Regions from separate parts of the Sinanaerobacter sp. ZZT-01 genome, predicted to be linked through region 2. Evidence: riboswitches for the same ligand, from Rfam matches in the RefSeq annotation. Region 2 holds a riboswitch; each other region holds the start of a gene.
What was found. A riboswitch is a leader RNA that binds a small molecule or an ion and turns the genes downstream of it on or off. The one in region 2 is predicted to bind cobalamin.
Positions count from the first base shown of each region.

Region 1 (5,876 bases), 1.4 Mb from region 2:
GTGTGCAGAACTCTATGTTTGCGAAATTGAGAACGAAATTAAGGCTTTTGTGGGAATTGATAATGGGTACATAGCCGGAATATTTGTATCGGGGGAAATGCAGTCGAAGGGACTCGGCAAACAATTGCTTGAAAAAGCAAAAGAGCTTTATGCTTCCCTTAGTTTAAACGTTTATAAAAAGAATGTAAAAGCCGTCCATTTTTATCAGAGAGAAAACTTTGTAATTGAAAAAGAACAAGTGGATGAAAATACGGGAGAGCTTGAATATTTCATGGTATGGAGTAAATAAGAAATACCACACTATTTTACTTTTATTTATGATAATGGAGCTTATAAAATTGAATTACAGATTACAAGTTGACAGGCTTTTTTATATGTTGTATACTAGGTTTACAAATAAAATAATAGACATAATTCAGGTGGCCGGACGCAGCAAACAGCCGGCATAATAGGGAAGCAGGTTAAAATCCTGCGCGGTACCGCCGCTGTATAAGAGGAGTTTTTTCAAAGATACCACCGGTCATTCGGGAAGGTTGGAAAAATGCTGATGCTTGAGCCAGAATACCTGCCTGAATGGGTTTTTGCAAGTCCTGCGTGTTTACGGGACGCGCAAAGTTTATATACAGCAGACTGCTAAACGGCGGACAAGCGGTATAGCAATCAGCTTCAGCAGAAGAATACGGGACTGCAGTTGTCAGGAGTGACAGCGGCAGTCCTTTGTTGTTCCCAAAAATCAAGGCAGGAGGTCTTACAATGAAAAAAATAGCAATATACGGAAAAGGGGGAATCGGCAAGTCAACGACGGTAGCAAATGTTTCCGCAGCACTCTCCAGAGAAGGAATTCGAGTGATGCAGATTGGATGCGACCCCAAATCTGATTCAACCGTTAATTTGACAGGAGGACAACGGATTCCCACAGTGCTCGATGTCATAAGAGAAAAGGGGGAAAAGACAAAACTGGAGGATATTACCTTTGAGGGAAGCTTTCAAGTAATCTGCGTCGAAGCAGGAGGACCGATGCCCGGAACCGGTTGTGCAGGAAGGGGAATTATTGCAGCATTTGAAAAGCTGGAAGAATTGAGGGCATATGAAATCTACAGACCGGATATCATCTTGTATGACGTACTGGGAGACGTGGTTTGCGGCGGGTTTGCAATGCCGATTCGGAACGGCTATGCAGATCGTGTCTGTGTTGTGACCTCAGGTGAGATGATGTCCTTATATGCAGCAGGTAATATTGCCAGTGCGGTTCGCTCATACGGTGCGAGAGGCTATGCCGAAATGGGAGGTCTGATCTTGAACAAAAAAGGCATTGAAGGCGAGGAAGAAATCGTGAGAAAAGCAGCAGACGAAATGGAGACGACAGTGCTTTTTACGGTGGAACGGGATCAGACTGTGCAAAAGGCAGAAGCGGTACATAAAACGGTCGTCGAAGCATTCCCGGAAAGCAGACAGGCAGAAGCATATCGAAGCTTGGCATTCAAGCTTCTTGAAGAATAGAGGTGAAGCGATGCGACTGAAACGATTATCAGAAATTCAGAGCAGCAAGGATATCTTTGGCGATTGCAGTGCCATCTCCTGCGGCGTTTTTTGCCCCACCTTCGGCGTTTCTGTCTGTGCTCCCTTGATACAGGATGGAGCCGTTCTGATTGTAGGAACTCCCGAATGTACATGGTATGCGAAAAACAGCAGCATTTACCATGCAATAGACCCGGGCTGGGATCGGTTTTACTGCTGTGCGATGGAAGAGCAGGATATTACCTTTGGAGAGAATGGCGCTATCATAAAAGCAATTTGCGACATTGCAGCGGAGTCTGACATCCATTGCATCTTCTTGGCGAGCACCTGCGTTCCGGAAATCATAGGAGACGATTTGGAAGCCATTGCAAAAGCTGGCGAAAAACTATCAGGAATCCCAGTCCTTCCTGTACGCATTGCACATTATGACCATAAATGCAATGAATTCGGAGTCGCCGTTTCCCGCACTTTGGAATCATTGGGAAGCTTAATGGAAGCACAGCCGAAACAGCCGAAAACGGTAAATCTTCTTGGAAGAAACTTTCACTCCGCTGTGGATGGCTCTCTGAGAGATACGGAATTGGTAAAGCTGCTCCAAACGCATGGGATTGCAATACAAAGAATTCTTCCGGATCGTTGCAGTACCTCAGAACTTAAAAAAGCCCCATCTGTGGCTCTCAATATTGTGACAAACGAAGTGGGGCGTGAGCTTGCATACTATATGGAAAAACATTTTGGAATTCCATATGTCCTCTTTGAGCCTTCTTTCGATTTGGATTATATAAGAGCCGGTTATGACAAATTGCAGAAGTGCCTCGGCATTTCCATGGAGCAGGAACTTTGCGGACGGAAGCGTGAGGCAAAAGCTGCAATCCATAACGGCAGACGTCTTCTTCAAGGGAAGTCTTTCATCAACGGAGGTAGACCGCCGGATGCCTTTGAAGCAGCAGAGTTTCTTGCAGAAATGGGAATGAAACCGCTTCTTATCCATGCATACAGACTGTGTGAAAACAGCAGCAAAAGGATAGAAAAAATACTGCAAAGAGGGTGGAACCCATATGTAAATTATGTGGCAAACCCAGAAGGGGCTGCTGCGTTGACGGAAGAACTTGCACCGGATATTTACATAGGGCATGGCGATGCAGAACGCTTGATTGATAGGGGAATCAAGCAAATTGAGATGTTGCTTCCTCCCGGAAAGCTCGGTTACGAAGCCATCGTTTACGCAGTATCCGCTTTGACCGGAGTTGGAAGGAGGGAATTCATTTGAAGCTTTATAAGAACTATCCAGTCCCGTCCGACCGAATGGGACTCCTATGGACACTAAGCGGAATCAAAGATCTAGTTTTGGTTGAATTCGGACCGGAAGGAACTACAAGATACTTGTTGGAATCCTTAAAGTATTTCGGAGAAGAGGCAAACGCCAAAATATTTACCACGATGATGGATGAAGATGTCGTCATCATGGGCAATGCCGAAAGGCTTCGAAAGACACTGGTCGAGGTAGATGAAATGTATTCCCCTGAGTATATATTTGTGGTGGAGTCCTCCGTAGGAGCCGTCATCGGAATGGATATAGAGGGCTTATGCAGAGAGTTTCAGCAGTCGGTAAAAGCCAAGCTTCTTTCTGTCAAGGGGGGCGGACTTTCCGGAATCTGGACGACAGGCGTTGAAGAAGCTTTGAGTATGCTCGCAGAGATTGCAGAAGAAAAGATAAGTGAAAAAGAAAATTACAATATTCTGGGATGCTGTGCCGATGAACTGAATCATAAAGCGGAAGCAGATGCAATCACAGCCATGATGGAAAAAGCGTTTGCGCTTAAGGTAAATTGTATCTTATCTGCTTCTGCATCGATAGAAGACTGTAAAAAGATGGGGAAATCCGCATTGAATGTCGTATTGCGCAAAGAAGCCTTGCCGGCGGCTCAGACTCTCGAAAAAAAATTTGGAACACCGTATGTGTACGGAAGGCCTTATGGATTAGACGGAACACAGAGCTGGCTTGAAGAAATGGAAGAAAAGCTCGGGAGAGAAGGGAATTGGAAGGCTGTGAACGTAGAAATGGAAGCGTTAAGATCACTTATTTTACAGCTGAAGCAGAAGATAGAACACGGAGCTGTAAGAAAACTCGTTATAAGCGGGCATTCGGAAACGGTAAAGGGATTAACTGCATTTGCTTCTTTGGAACTAGGCTTACCGGTTCTTTATTTGAAAAGTGCATGGAGCGCTCCAAAGGAGGAGGCAGCTGTGACAGAAGAAGAATACCGGCACCTGCTGGAAGAGAGCGGAACCTTTGTACTGGTAGACGGACTGCACAGCAGGCTCGCAGATGAGAAGAGGAGAATTCAGACCGCACATCCGATCTTAGAAGGAATAACGGTTCCTCAGCCCGGATTGATGGGAATCAAAGGAGCCGCGTATATTGTAAGAAAGCTGATTGATTTATAAAGATATATATGTGTTCATTTCAGGAAAAGTAGAAGATTAAAACAGGAGGTTTAAAAGAAAATGAAAAAAAGAATCCTTATTTTATTGGCCATAGTGATTTTAGTTGCAATGCCCGCTACCGGCTGTGTGGGACAACAGAAGAAGACAGATGTTTTAGGGGAAGACGGTAATAACGCTGAAAGGACAATCACCGATTTAGCAGGAAATACAGTAAAGATACCGGTACCAGAAAAAATAGATCGCGTAGTTATCATCGCACCGCCGTTGTTATCGACCTATATCAGTACAGCACAAGACCCGAAGAAGCTGGTCGGGGTACACCCTACCGCTTTTAACGACGCAAATCAGGAGCTTCTTGATCTCATGGTGCCAAACAACAAAAAAATTAATACAACCTTTCTCACAGGCTACGAATCCAATGTGGAAGAGCTTTTGAAACTGGATCCGGATATCGTTCTCGTATATGGTGAGGCGCAGAAGAAAGGGCTGGAAAACATCCAGATTCCGGTGGTCGACTTTTTTATAAAAAATCAGATCAATGAGGATTGGTCTGTTCAAATCGATGAGCTTATGCGAGAAATCTTTTCATTAGATGGAGACAATTCTCTGCAAAAGGAATGGGATATAGCCAACCAAAATGTAGCACAGATCCTTTCAGAAGCAAAGGAGAAGGAAACGCAAAAAGGGCTGATGATTATGAGTAATACCGAAGATAAGGTTATGGTGAGAGGTGCAGGTTCTTACGGAGATGACTGGCTTTTGAAAAGCGGACTTTCCAATGTTGCATCCGAACTTACAGGAGATAACATTGAGGTGACGATGGAGCAGATCTATCGATGGAATCCAGATATCATTTATGTATTCAGAGGCTTGCCCGCTGATGACTATTTGTCAGGCACCATCAAAGGTCAGGATTGGTCGCAGACAGCGGCTTTCAAAAACGGAAGAATCTATGATATACCGAAAGGGATGATCAATTGGGGAACGCCGTGTGCCGATTCGCCGCTTATGATTCAATGGCTGGTGAGCAAGAACTTTCCGGACAAGCTCAGTATAAAAGATTTTACTTCCGTTATGAAGGAATTTTACAAGAGTCGTTATGGAATCGATATGACGGATGAGCTTGCAGATTCCATCTTAAATCCAAATGAGGGGAAATCAGCGTCATTATGATAAAATCAAAAAATAGAACCTCCTTTTTTTTCTTACTGACGGTGCTTCTTTTTCTCTTTGCGTTCCTATCTTTGTTTTTAGGAAGGTACTATGTGGAACCAGAGCAAGTTTTAAAGATTCTATGGGAAAGCTTGTGGGGAAACTCGGAAAACAGTGTGTATAAAACGGTAGTATGGGATATCCGGCTGCCGAGAGTGCTTTTAGTTATGTTGGTAGGCTCCGGATTATCTGCATCAGGAGCTGCCTTTCAAGGCTGCTTTCACAATCCACTTGTAAGTCCGGACATACTTGGAGTAAGTGCAGGCGCAGGGTTTGGAGCAGCACTGGGAATTTTGCTTACATCGGGAGTCAATGGATTGACTGCCGGAATGGCTTTAGGCTTTGGGCTTTTCAGTGTAGTTTTGAGCTGGACGCTTGCGAAATTGAAAAGCGAGGCGACGATTTTGTCTCTGGTGTTGTCAGGAATTATCGTGTCAGCCGTATTCAATGCTTTGATTTCATTGGTAAAATTTGTAGCTGATACAGATTCCCAGCTACCCGCTATTACTTTTTGGCTGATGGGGAGCTTTTCAAATACCACCTTTGAGGATTTGGGAAAGGTATTTGCTCCCATTGCGTTCGGAATCGGAATCTTAGTGCTGATTCGCTGGCGTATCAATGTATTGACACTCGGAGATGAAGAAGCCGAAGCATTGGGCATCAATCCTGGCAAGGCAAGGTTAATCATTGTGGCAGCC
Region 1 covers NZ_CP141728.1:2,726,893-2,732,768, forward strand. The annotation lists gene U5921_RS13235 (GNAT family N-acetyltransferase) at 1-289, shown strand, start outside; cobalamin riboswitch at 401-588, shown strand; gene U5921_RS13240 (nitrogenase iron protein NifH) at 754-1,500, shown strand; gene U5921_RS13245 (nitrogenase component 1) at 1,511-2,788, shown strand; gene U5921_RS13250 (nitrogenase component 1) at 2,785-3,966, shown strand; gene U5921_RS13255 (ABC transporter substrate-binding protein) at 4,027-5,139, shown strand; gene U5921_RS13260 (iron ABC transporter permease) at 5,136-5,876, shown strand, end outside.
Region 1: it holds a riboswitch for cobalamin, as region 2 does, so the genes downstream of both, U5921_RS13240 (nitrogenase iron protein NifH) here and U5921_RS06235 (nitrogenase iron protein NifH) in region 2, are expected to answer to the same signal.

Region 2 (5,876 bases):
ACTAGTTGTAAGTGCAACAGCTAAAAATCCCCCTATAAAGGCACATATTTGGATAATCCAATTCCCTGCCCCTGCCAATATTGCGCAAGAGGCCCCAATACACGCACCCGCTGATACGCCTAAAATATCCGGTGCTACCAGGGGGTTTTTAAAAACCCCCTGGTAAGTTGCTCCCGATAAAGAAAGTGCTCCTCCTACTAAAGCAGCAGCTATAATTCTTGGAAGTCTCAATGTAAAAATAACACTTTCAGCCTGATCAGCCCATGTTTGTTGAATAGGGATAACCTTAGACAGGAATATGCTTATTACTTCTGCTGGTGTAATATAATATCTTCCGCTACCAACAGATAGAATCGCAGTTATTCCCAAAATAGCAATTAGTGTTAGTAGTAGTCGTGAATAAGACCATTTTCCCTTTTCTTTATTCATGTATTAATCCTTTCCGGTCTTATTTGCTTAACTTATTTGCTTCCTTACTCATAATCAAGTCAATATTATCCTGTGATAGTTTGTAGTCAAAATAATCTTTATAATATGTAGTCAACTCATTTTCAAAATCATAGTCATAAAAAATATCAGGCTGTAACATTTGTGCCATCCATCTCATCATCAATGGAGTTTCCACACCCGGAGCATCCCATCTATAAATTCCTAATGGTGTTTTATAAACTCTCTTATTTTTAACTGCCGAAACATTGCTCCAATCTTGTCCAGAAATTTTATTTTGGTATAAATCTTCTGGTACAAATTCATCAAAATTACTCAAGAAAATAACTTCTGGATCCCACTCTAATATTTCCTCCATTGTTACAGTATTGTTCGCTTCCGAGGCTACATTATCTGCACCTGCCAATTCCATAACTTTTTTCATGAAATTATCATTTCCCTGAATCTTTAATTGTGGATTCCTTAAATATAAAACCCTTGGCTTATCTGCTACATCAACATTTCCCTGCTTTAATTCCATAAAACTGTAAGTCTCGCTATAAGAATCTATAAATTGCCGAGCACGTTCTTCCTTACCAAGTAACTGTCCAATGATTTTCATGCTTTCCTGCAATTCATCAATTGTTTCATTCTTAATCATTATCGGGGCAATCCCAAGTGACTTAAGCTGCTCTGCTTCATCAGTTTGATAGTCCCAAATTATCATAACTTCCACGCCAATCTTTACGGCTTCCTCCATATTTATGGAAAAGTCACTCCCGATGCATGTAGTCGAAATATTCCCATATTCGGGATCCATGCTTTCTAAAAAATGTCCTTTATAAGCTTGCATAGCAGACGGATGAATCGTTTCCAAACGTTCTGAAGAGTTATCTATACAATAAATAACCGATGCCCAAGGAATAGGAAGGACACCTATTTTTTTAACTTCTATAGGAACTTCCACATGATTCCCCGCTGCGTCTACAATTACACGTGTTGTTTGACCTTGCTCTGAAGTTTTACTCTTGTTTCCACACCCATTTAATCCTAGAATTAAACAAATACTTAAAAATACTAAAAATACTTTTCCGAAACCTTTCTTCATCTAAATTCCTCCTCAACTTTATTTTAAATATCTCAATAAATATTTATAACCTTCGTTTCCAAGTAATTTGCAATTTGATTTGTTATATTTTCCGCTTAATGCTATATAAGGTACTTGTATGAATTTTACTTTACTATTTAAGAAAAAAGGCTTATAAATTGAATCACATATGCAAATATCTGCCCATTTCGCTGCCTTTTCAATTTTGATTTCATCATTATAGGGGATGCTTTCAATCAGTTTGCATCCAAAATCTTCTTTTAAGCAAGTTGCAATTTCATTGGAAATAAATTGTTCTCCAATAACGACAACTTTTTTGTTGAAACAAATATTATTTGTTATATTAGCTATGTAGTTCTTTTTTATTTCTGTAACATCTTTATTTAAAATTTTTTCTAATTCATTAAGCCATTTATATGTGCTTTGTCTCCCAACGGGAAGTCCCACTATATAAGGTATTTTATATTGATCCTCCATCCATCTGGCAAGCTCAATTCCTTCCTCAGACACTACCCAATTTAGAGTCTCCCCAAAGGAACTTCCTTGTCTTCCAATAACGGAGCTTTTAAAGCCTAACGCCTCAAGTATTTTTATATGCTCATTAAGCAAATCCAAAGAAGCCAAGTTTAATGGAGTATACCCTACTATGTTAATATGATCTGCTACTCTATTTCCCAAATCTAAAATTTGTTTCCCTACGATAAAAAGGGTTTTTGAAACACCATACTTGTATGTATGGAATCCATTCATCGGAATCGTTATACAATTTTCAACGTTCTCCTCAATGATTTTGTAATCTATTCCTAAAAAAGCCGTAACCGGAGTTCCCAATATTACTAACTTTTTTTCTTTATTTCTTGCATTATTTATTTCGTCAACAAGAAGGTCATTGATTCCTCTAGCTATATCAAGATCATTAAATTCAGTCTCTAAAAAATTAACATTCAAACGAGATTCATCAACCTGAGAAACAACTTTTCCACAGCTTCCCGGAGATAATAATAGAACTTCTACATTCCAATCAACTAAAGTTGAACATGCGCCAGAGAAGTCTGCTGCAATTGGAGGTAATCTATGCAAAAAATTTTTACTCATTTTCAAGCTCCTCCAATATATCTACTACTAATTTCTCTTCTTCTAAAGAAAAAAATTTTTGATTAATTAAATCAGATAATATTGATCTAATTTTTGCTTTCGGTTTTATTTTTCTTTTTTCCAATGGTCCTCTTTTAAATTGGATCACATAAGTTTTCGTATCTTGCTGCAATTCTTCAATGATATTGTCAAAATCCGAACCTATTAATAAGTCAAGGCAAGATAAATAGCAAATTAAAATTTTAGGCTCATCTATAAGCAGTTTATCTATAACTTTTTTTACGTCTTGCAAATGCATCCCCATAGTCAACTTTTTTTCATCTTCTACATACATATAAAAGTTATCTTGTTGATTTTGGCTCTGTGCAGCAAAATAAAGCTGTCTGACACAGGAAGGAGGGCCAACAGCTAAAACGACTGCCCCTGGAATACTCAATAAGTAATTGAGATTACTGATTTCAGACTCTGCCATGCACATTAATTTGATATTATTTCTACTCATAGCCTGTCCTCTTCAATAAGTCTTTGCATTTTCACATACATGAGATTTAGCCCGATTCTATCGATTTCTTCATCTTCAAGAGTTTTTGGTATAGTAGAGCTTTTGTTTTTTAAAAGTTTTTGAGCTAATTGTAAGAATTCATTCCTGGACTCACTTTCAAAATAAGCCTCTATAACAGTTTTTCTTTGACATTCTGCCTTTCTTATTTCATTGCTTTGCTTAATTGCGTGAATAATAGTCGTATTTGTTTTTCTGGCAAAATCATTCATTTGCCTGTTGCTTTCGTCTCCGCTACACCTATTGTGAATCATTCCACAGAGTAACTGTTTATTTGAAGAACAGTTCTGTAATCCTTTCATAATATTATTAGCTGCATATAACGACATCAATTCCGACGAACTGACTATATAAACCTGATCCACAAAATGTTTTCTCATAGGAATAGAGAATCCTCCGCATACCACGTCTCCTAAGACATCGTAAATAATTACATCCCAATTTTCTTCTAAAATTCCAAGCCGTTCTAGCTCATCTGCCATAATAGATATTCCCATTCCTGCGCAACCGGTTCCAGGTTTGGGTCCCCCTGCTTCAATGCATGAAATCCCCTTAAAGCCTGTAAATAAAATATCTTTTCTTTGTACTTGACTCTTCTCCGATAAGACATCTAAAACTGTCGGGATCTTAAATCCAATAAGGTTTCTTGTGGAATCAGCTTTTGGGTCGCATCCTATGTGTAAAACGCGTAATCCCATATCTCCAAATGCCGCTGAAACATTTGAAGCCACCGTAGATTTTCCTATACCCCCTTTCCCATAAAGGGCAATTCTTATGCATCGTTTGTTCATTTTTATATTCCTAACTCTTTCATATATTAATAAAATAAAAAAACCCCATACCTCTCGGATAGGAGTTTCTTATCTCATATTCTTAACATGAATATATATTTAATATATATTCAATATATAGAATTATAAAACAAATCAAAATTAAACTTTCCTAATAATCCGTTAGGTGGTTAATCTAAAGTCATTAAAGTATCCTGGCTTGGACTCTGCGCACGCTGCAACAACTTCCCAGAACTAAATTCCAGTGTTTATGTCTTTTTGCAGTGGCTCCTCCTTACAGTGGCGGTACCGCATCGGACTTTAACCGATTTCCATGTAATAACTTCCTATATTTTTTTTAATTATATCATGAGGTGTGACAAGATACAATCTATCTTTCCATAGATATTTCCTATTGCCCGCCATCAATTTTTTTGATAATATAATTTGCGTATGACTATACTAAAGGAAATAGGAGGGCGCATTTTTATGAGGTTACAATCCATGAAATATATTATAGAAACGTCTAAACATCAATCTTTTTCCGAGGCTTCAAAAGCTTTATTTATTTCTCAGTCAACATTGTCAACAGCTATAAAGTCAGTAGAAGAGAGTTTAGGTATCATTTTATTTCATCGCAATAATAGAGGTGTTACCCTTACATATGACGGAGAAGATTATTTAAAATACGCCAAAGAAATTGTTTATCAGTCTGAGCAATTAGAGCAACGCTATCAATCTAGAAAATACCTTCCTATGAGATTCTCGGTATCAACACAACGACTTCCTTTTGCTGTGAGATCCTTTACAAAATTAACGAGTGACTTAAACTTAGACACTTATGATATTGCTATTAGGGAATGCCCCACTTACTCCGTTATACACGATGTTGCCACTCATAGAAGTGAGCTTGGCATCCTTTCTATTCACAATTCATATATTAGCTCTATAAAAAAGGTTCTTGTGAGCTATAATTTATGCTTTAATGAAATCAGTCAATTAAAACCATACGTTTTTATTAACTCCTTACACCCCCTTGCTACAAAAAAAAGCATTTCTTTGGAGGATTTAGAACCATATCCCTTCGTTACATATGATCAAAAGATTGATCTCTCTCATTTTACAGAGGAAATACTTTTCTATAAACTATTAAATAGAAACATACATGTAAGTGATCGATGTACTAAAATTGCACTTGTCCGCAACTGCAATTGCTTTAGCATTGGCCCGGATTTAACAAATAGCAATGCTGATATATTTCATAAAGGCTTGGGAGAGATTTTAGCCATACCTTTAAAGAATTTTCCTGAGCCATTGCATCTTGGATATATTTCTTTGATTTCTCAACCTCTAAGCAAATTATCCAAACAATATTTAAGATATTTAGAATCTGATGTAAAGACGATTGCCAAATTATAATAAGGTGCCCTTATAACAACAGCTTTCACTAATGAAAGAAAGACATATGAAAAAATATATTTTATTTATAGCAGAAAGTCGAAGACACGGGAGGTCTTCGACTTTCTTTTTCATTATGATAAATTTATGAATGAATCATAGATTGATGGTAAGTTCATCATCCGGCCTTTTTATTTGCCGTTTCATTTAAATGCGAATACTTCTTTTCTGCAATTTCCAGCCACAAATCGGCACCTTGAATACCACAGTCATTTGGATTAAAAACTGGATCTAATCCATTTGATTTTTGCTTTTCGTAATCCTTTAAAACTTTCAATACAGGCTTTCTTAGCAGAATTAAGGCAATTAGATTCAACCAAGCTGACAATCCGACCCCAATATCTGCCATATTCCAGGCAACTGCGGCACTCTTCACGCTTCCGAAAATAATCATTCCTATTAGCATAAGCTTCATTATAAATGAAATGTATTTTAAATATCGGTTTTCTTTAAATAAATA
Region 2 covers NZ_CP141728.1:1,277,252-1,283,127, forward strand. The annotation lists gene U5921_RS06215 (iron ABC transporter permease) at 1-429, opposite strand, end outside; gene U5921_RS06220 (ABC transporter substrate-binding protein) at 449-1,534, opposite strand; gene U5921_RS06225 (nitrogenase component 1) at 1,553-2,629, opposite strand; gene U5921_RS06230 (hypothetical protein) at 2,622-3,131, opposite strand; gene U5921_RS06235 (nitrogenase iron protein NifH) at 3,128-3,979, opposite strand; cobalamin riboswitch at 4,148-4,336, opposite strand; gene U5921_RS06240 (LysR family transcriptional regulator) at 4,463-5,377, shown strand; gene U5921_RS06245 (alanine/glycine:cation symporter family protein) at 5,535-5,876, opposite strand, start outside.

Region 3 (5,876 bases), 790 kb from region 2:
CAAAAAGAGAGGAGAATTTAGAATGAAAGCAAAAGTTAACGAAGGCTGCATTGGGTGCGGTCTATGTGAAGGAATCTGCCCGGATGTATTTCGTATGGGGGCAGATGGTGTTGCAGAGGTGTACGGTGAGGTGACACCGGATCAGGAAGAGCGTGCGATAGAAGCAAAAGAGAGCTGTCCGGTTACAGTCATTGACGTAAAATAGAGTTGCGTATTGTAGGCGAATGATAAAAAAGTGGAAATGGGAATCAAGGATTCCCGTTTCCACTTTTTTAGGTGCAGAAAGGCTTGTTAAATCACATGGTATTCCTTTAATAATTTTTCGATTTCTGTTCCTTTAATTTTCTTTAGAATTTCTTTTAATGCAATTTTTTCTTTAAAACCAAGTTGCATTTCTGTTATTTTTTTCCCATCACGTAATTGTACCGAAGCTTTAAGAAGGTCACGAAGATCATAAACACTTCCCCAAACCTCAGGAACACCACGGTCAATGTCTAAAAGTGTGTAGACAGCTTCCATACCGGTACGGATGGAGTATTCCGTGGTAAAAATGGTGTCACGTGCTGTTTCAGCAAACTGACCGAGGAATGCAAAGTTGACGGCTTTTTCAGGGACAACCAAAGGACGATCTCCTTTTTCGCGAGGCATAAAGAAAGCGGTAACATACGGCATCATGCAAGGTATGGTGTTGGCACTTTTTTCAGAAAGCTCCGGGATTTCAGATTCCGGCACTCCTATGTGATAGAGCCATTCCATACAGATTTCTTTACCAGTGCATTCACGCATTGTTTTTTTGATGTAGTTGCCGGGCTTATTACTGAAAAGTCCGTAGACCCAGCCGACCAGCTGATCTTTCGGCTGCGAACGGAACTGTGGCTGGCGGTTAAAAGTCCAGCTCAAAAGCCAATTGGAGTCTTTCACGGTAACAATGCCTCCGGTCACGACTTTTCCGGAGAAAGGATCCCGTTTGCAGATTTTTTGTATATAAGGCGGAATCTTATCATCGAGAGTGGTAACGGTAGCACTCATCCAGTTGCTTTGTTCCGGATCATAACAAAATTTATTCGGATTTCCGAAAGAAGAATCTTGAGCAGCAATCTTACGCCACATATCCCATCCGCCGCCTTCTTTAATTTCCGTGTGGAAAGGTGCGGGCTCATTCTGACTGCCGAGGGAGGAATTTTCAACACACCCGCCATTGGTAATAAAGAGAAGGTCGTTTTCTGTGAGTTCAATGTTTTTTTCTTCGTCACCATGGTTGACTACAATACCTTTTGCTGCTTTTTTATCTGTATTTACATCAAATTTTACATTAATAACCTTCGTATCATATTGAAACTGAACATTATGAGATTCCAGATAGCGAATCATTGGCAGAATCATAGATTCGTACTGATTATATTTTGTAAAGCGCAGTGCAGTAAAATCGGGAAGCCCTCCCACATGGTGGATAAAACGTCTGAGATACAGTTTCATTTCAAGTGCAGAATGCCAGTTTTCAAATGCAAACATAGTGCGCCAGTATAACCAGAAATTAGAATTCAAAACTTCATCGCTGAAGTATTCGTCGATTCGTTTATTGTAAAGTTCGTCATCAGAAGTAAAGAACAGGTGCATGATTTCCATAGAACCCTTGTCCGAAAGGTCGAACTTTTTGTCTGTATGTGCATCTTCGCCGCAATGAACCGTTGCACGCATCAGAGAATAATTCGGGTCCTTTTTATTTAGCCAGTAGTATTCGTCTAAAACGCTGATTCCTTCTGTTTCAATCGAAGGAATGGAGCGGAACAAATCCCACATGCATTCGAAATGATTGTCCATCTCCCGTCCGCCACGCATAACGTAACCCAAATTTTCATAGAGATATCCGTCACATGCACCGCCTGGAATTGGATCTTTTTCTAGGATGTGCACCTGATCTCCTTTCATCTGTCCGTCACGGACAAGAAAACAAGCAGCTGCCAGTGCGGCAAGGCCGGAGCCTACAATGTAGGCTGATTTTTGGTCAACATTTTCTGGTTTTTGTGGGCGTGCAAACGCCTCATAATTACCGCTGGAATAATACATAATAAAGTTCACCTCCGTTTATTTTTAACTCTATTTTCATTTTAGCAAAATTAGCCAGTGAACGGAACAAAGAAATAAAGAAATCAGGGAATAAGTCCATTGTGAAAACTTTATTACAATGCAATGATAATGTGATAAGAATTTTGTTGACATAAGACCGAAATCAGATATAATGTAGTGGCAAGAATAGTTAAATAACGAATACCATCAAGGTGCCTCATGTGAGGAGAATAGGGAAGAGCGGTAAAAGCCGTCGCGGACCCACCACTGTAATTGATGACAAAGCCCACAAGCCACTGGATGTTTTATCCGGGAAGGGAGGGCGGCGGATGAATCATGAGCCAGGAGACCTGCCTTGATAGAGACAAGATAGAATAGGGAAATTCAGATTTTGTCATGTATACATATAGATTCCAAAAATGGGAGAATCTTTTAGTATTTTTTTACTAATGGGTTCTTTTTTTTATACCCATAGACACCTTTCTGGGGGTTTTCTATTCAATGATAAAAAAGAAAGGAGGTGAATTGTTTGTTTATGTCTGTATTCGGTCTTTTCATTGCTACGCTGATTCTAAGCTTAAAATCCGGTTTGATACTGGGAATGTCGCAAAGAAGTGCGAAGCAAATGGTACTTATTTCTCTTTCCTTTGCAATTTGCTTAGGAATTTTGGTTTTGCTCTTTGAGCCAATGCAAGGCATGATGGTTGATATATTAGATAAATATACCTTTGCAGGCTCTGTTCTAATGGCGCTTTTTTTAATTTATTTAGGAATAAATGGAGAGGAATGTAGTGCTTGTAGTGAAAGAAGCACTTATAAAAATAATATTATAGTTTTATTGCCCTGCCCGTTGTGTCTGATCGCATTGGCACTGACAGTGATTTTATTAGGCCCGCCTTTGAAATTGCCGCCCGCATGGCTGGGATGGGCGACCGCTGCTATCTTTTTTATCCTGCTGCTTCTCGTTTCTTTCGGGATAAGAAGGTTGATGAAAACAATATCCATTGATGCAGAATCCATCCTAAATACTTTTTTGCTGATTCTAGGTACCTTTACTTTATGCTGTGGCTTGTTTATTCCCAGTTTAGTTCAATCCATGGCGACACAATTTTCGCCGATTACCTTAGAATCGGGACGATGGACTTTAAGTGCAGTGGCAGGAATGGTTGCGTTACTCATAGCAGGTTATGTAAAACATACTTTTATTGAAAAAGAAGGAGAAAGAAACAAATGACAATTCCAGGTTCAGAGTATTTGACAAAGATAATTCATGCAGCATCACAGTGTTTATTAATCCCTGTGATTATAGGACTAATAATACTTTTGATTTATGGGTTAATGGAATTAGGGAGCTTTCTGGGGGAAAGAAGAACAAGAAAAAAGAGGAAATCCTTTCAATTACTAGAGACAGCAATTAATACAGAATCGGAATTCCCATGGCAGGGGAATCAGATAAAGCAAATCATAGAAAAGAGTTGCTTTAGTACAAGACAGACAAAGCTTGTAGGCGATTTATTAAAAGAATCCAAGCTTTCAAAAGAGGCAAAAGAACTCATCGCAAAAGACATTTTGGATCAGGAGGAAGCACAGCTTCGGCGCATTCTTAACAAAACAGATTTATTGGCGAAGGTTGGGCCAATATTGGGCTTAATGGGAACTCTAATTCCTTTGGGACCCGGATTGGCTGCGCTTGGTCAAGGTGATTTTGTTGGATTGTCGGAGGCAATCATCGTGGCATTTGATACGACCGTTGTCGGAATGCTCATCGGTGCGGTTGGTGCCCTTATCTCTAAAATACGCAATGCTTGGTACAATCAGGATTTGAATACGCTTGAAATGGTATTGAACTTGATCATTGGAGGTGATGAGCATGCTTGATCGAAGAGCGAAGCGAAACCGTTTGTGTGAAGAAGAGGTCGATCCGATAGCCGGGTTGGCAAATTTAGTCGACGTTATGCTGGTATTTTCCTGCGGCTTATTGGTAGCCTTGGTTATGAGCTGGAATTTGCAGGATATTCTTTTTCAGAAGGTGGATGTTGAAAAAGGGCGTCAGCTCGTTGAGGTACCAAAAATCGAACAAAGTGGCGGTGAAGGCTACAGTGAAATGGGTAAGGTGTACGAAGATCCCGAGACCGGAAAATTAATTCTGATCGAAGAGGTACCGGCTGGCAGTAAGCAATAGAGAAGTGAAAGGAGCAGAATCGTGATTTCAAGGACAGAACGAAAGAAGAAAGCATTTGCTTGGGTTGTATTATTTGCATTGCTGTTCAGCATATGCGTGCCGTTTGCAGCTGTATTTGCAGAGGAACCAAGGAGCACAAGCAGCGTAGAAGAGGAAAATGCGACGAAAGAAGACTCAGAATCGACAACCGGTGCGGCCATAACATATTCGCCGTTGGAAAGCGGAGACACGGTTAAGGTTACGATGATTTTAGGCAGTGCATCAACTTATGTACCGCAGTTAAGCAGTGCCTATGAGTTAATCAAAGAGACCGGTTATTCCTTAGACGTTAAGCTATACAGCACAAAGGCAGTGCGGGACTATCCCGATGTCATGAAAGAGAGGCTTGCTGAAACTGATGTTTTGATGCTGGAGATGATCGGGCAGGAAACAATGGATACGCTTTTAAAAATGATTCAAAGCGATTTAAAGGGCAAGTGTTTTATTACCAATACAACAGTGGTTTACGGAGAAAATGAGATTGATTACACGAAGTCGGATGAAATAAAAAAATATTTTACAAATACCGGCGTTGAAAACATGAGACGGCTGCTGCTGCTTTTGGGTACTTGGAGTGAAACTCCGCTGCAGGTATCCGAAGCGATTGAACCCATAGCTTCGCCCTTGCCGACCGACATAGGCTTTATCTACCATCCGCAGGCAAAGAAGCTTCCGTTTAATACAGACCGCCTGTCAGAGAAAATTTCAGAATTGGGTACAGATCCCCAAACATTGAAATTAATTTATGATTCCATTGTACAGGCATGTGCAACGATTACGGATGAAGAAGTTAAAGAGCTCGCTTTAAACTTGGGAAAGGCAACCTTGCAATTCACTGCCAATTTGTCAGATACAGAGCTGAATGAAGTTCTTTCTTTGGAAAGCAGTGGGACGGATGCTGAAATTATTGAGATTATAAATACCTCCAAGAATAAGGTGGCTGACTTGGAGGGTGTATTTGAAACACTGGACGGATATTTGGGCTGGTACAAAGGCTCGGGGAAGATGAAAAAAGATGGGCCTTGGGTCGGCGTGACGACGCAGAGAACCTGGTATGTTGCAGAGGACATTCAAATGCAGCTGGATTTGATTGATCGCATTGAAGCAAAGGACGGCAATGTCTTGTTTGCAATCCCCCCGACCTCCAGCAGCAACCGTGATAAATTTGTCCGTAAATTGTTCATGAAAGACGGGAAGAGTCAAGTTGACGTATTGATTACGGTTTTGGGTTTTAATTTTTTCAGTACCGCGGAGAAAAGCGTGGATCTATTTAAAGAATTAGGCGTGCCGGTTTTGGCTCCTACGCAGACGGACAGCTTAGATGAATGGGAAAAAGATAAATATGGAAACCAAGTTAGTTTAACTACGCAGGTAGCTTTGCCGGAGCTGGACGGTCGAATCGAACCGATCTTTTTAGGCGGAATCAAAGAGGTGGAAGACAAGGACGGAAACTATATTGAAAAAAGAATGCCTCTGGATTATAATACTGACCGCTTAGCGGGACGGGCACTTGCCTGGGCAAAAATGAAAAAGGCAGAGAATGCAGATAAAAAGGTTGCTCTCATTTACTATAACCATGATGGCGGAA
Region 3 covers NZ_CP141728.1:2,069,311-2,075,186, forward strand. The annotation lists gene U5921_RS09950 (cupin domain-containing protein) at 1-26, shown strand, start outside; gene U5921_RS09955 (ferredoxin) at 23-205, shown strand; gene U5921_RS09960 (oleate hydratase) at 292-2,067, opposite strand; cobalamin riboswitch at 2,261-2,440, shown strand; gene U5921_RS09965 (DUF2162 domain-containing protein) at 2,603-3,301, shown strand; gene U5921_RS09970 (MotA/TolQ/ExbB proton channel family protein) at 3,298-3,945, shown strand; gene U5921_RS09975 (DUF2149 domain-containing protein) at 3,938-4,249, shown strand; gene U5921_RS09980 (cobaltochelatase subunit CobN) at 4,271-5,876, shown strand, end outside.
Region 3: it holds a riboswitch for cobalamin, as region 2 does, so the genes downstream of both, U5921_RS09965 (DUF2162 domain-containing protein) here and U5921_RS06235 (nitrogenase iron protein NifH) in region 2, are expected to answer to the same signal.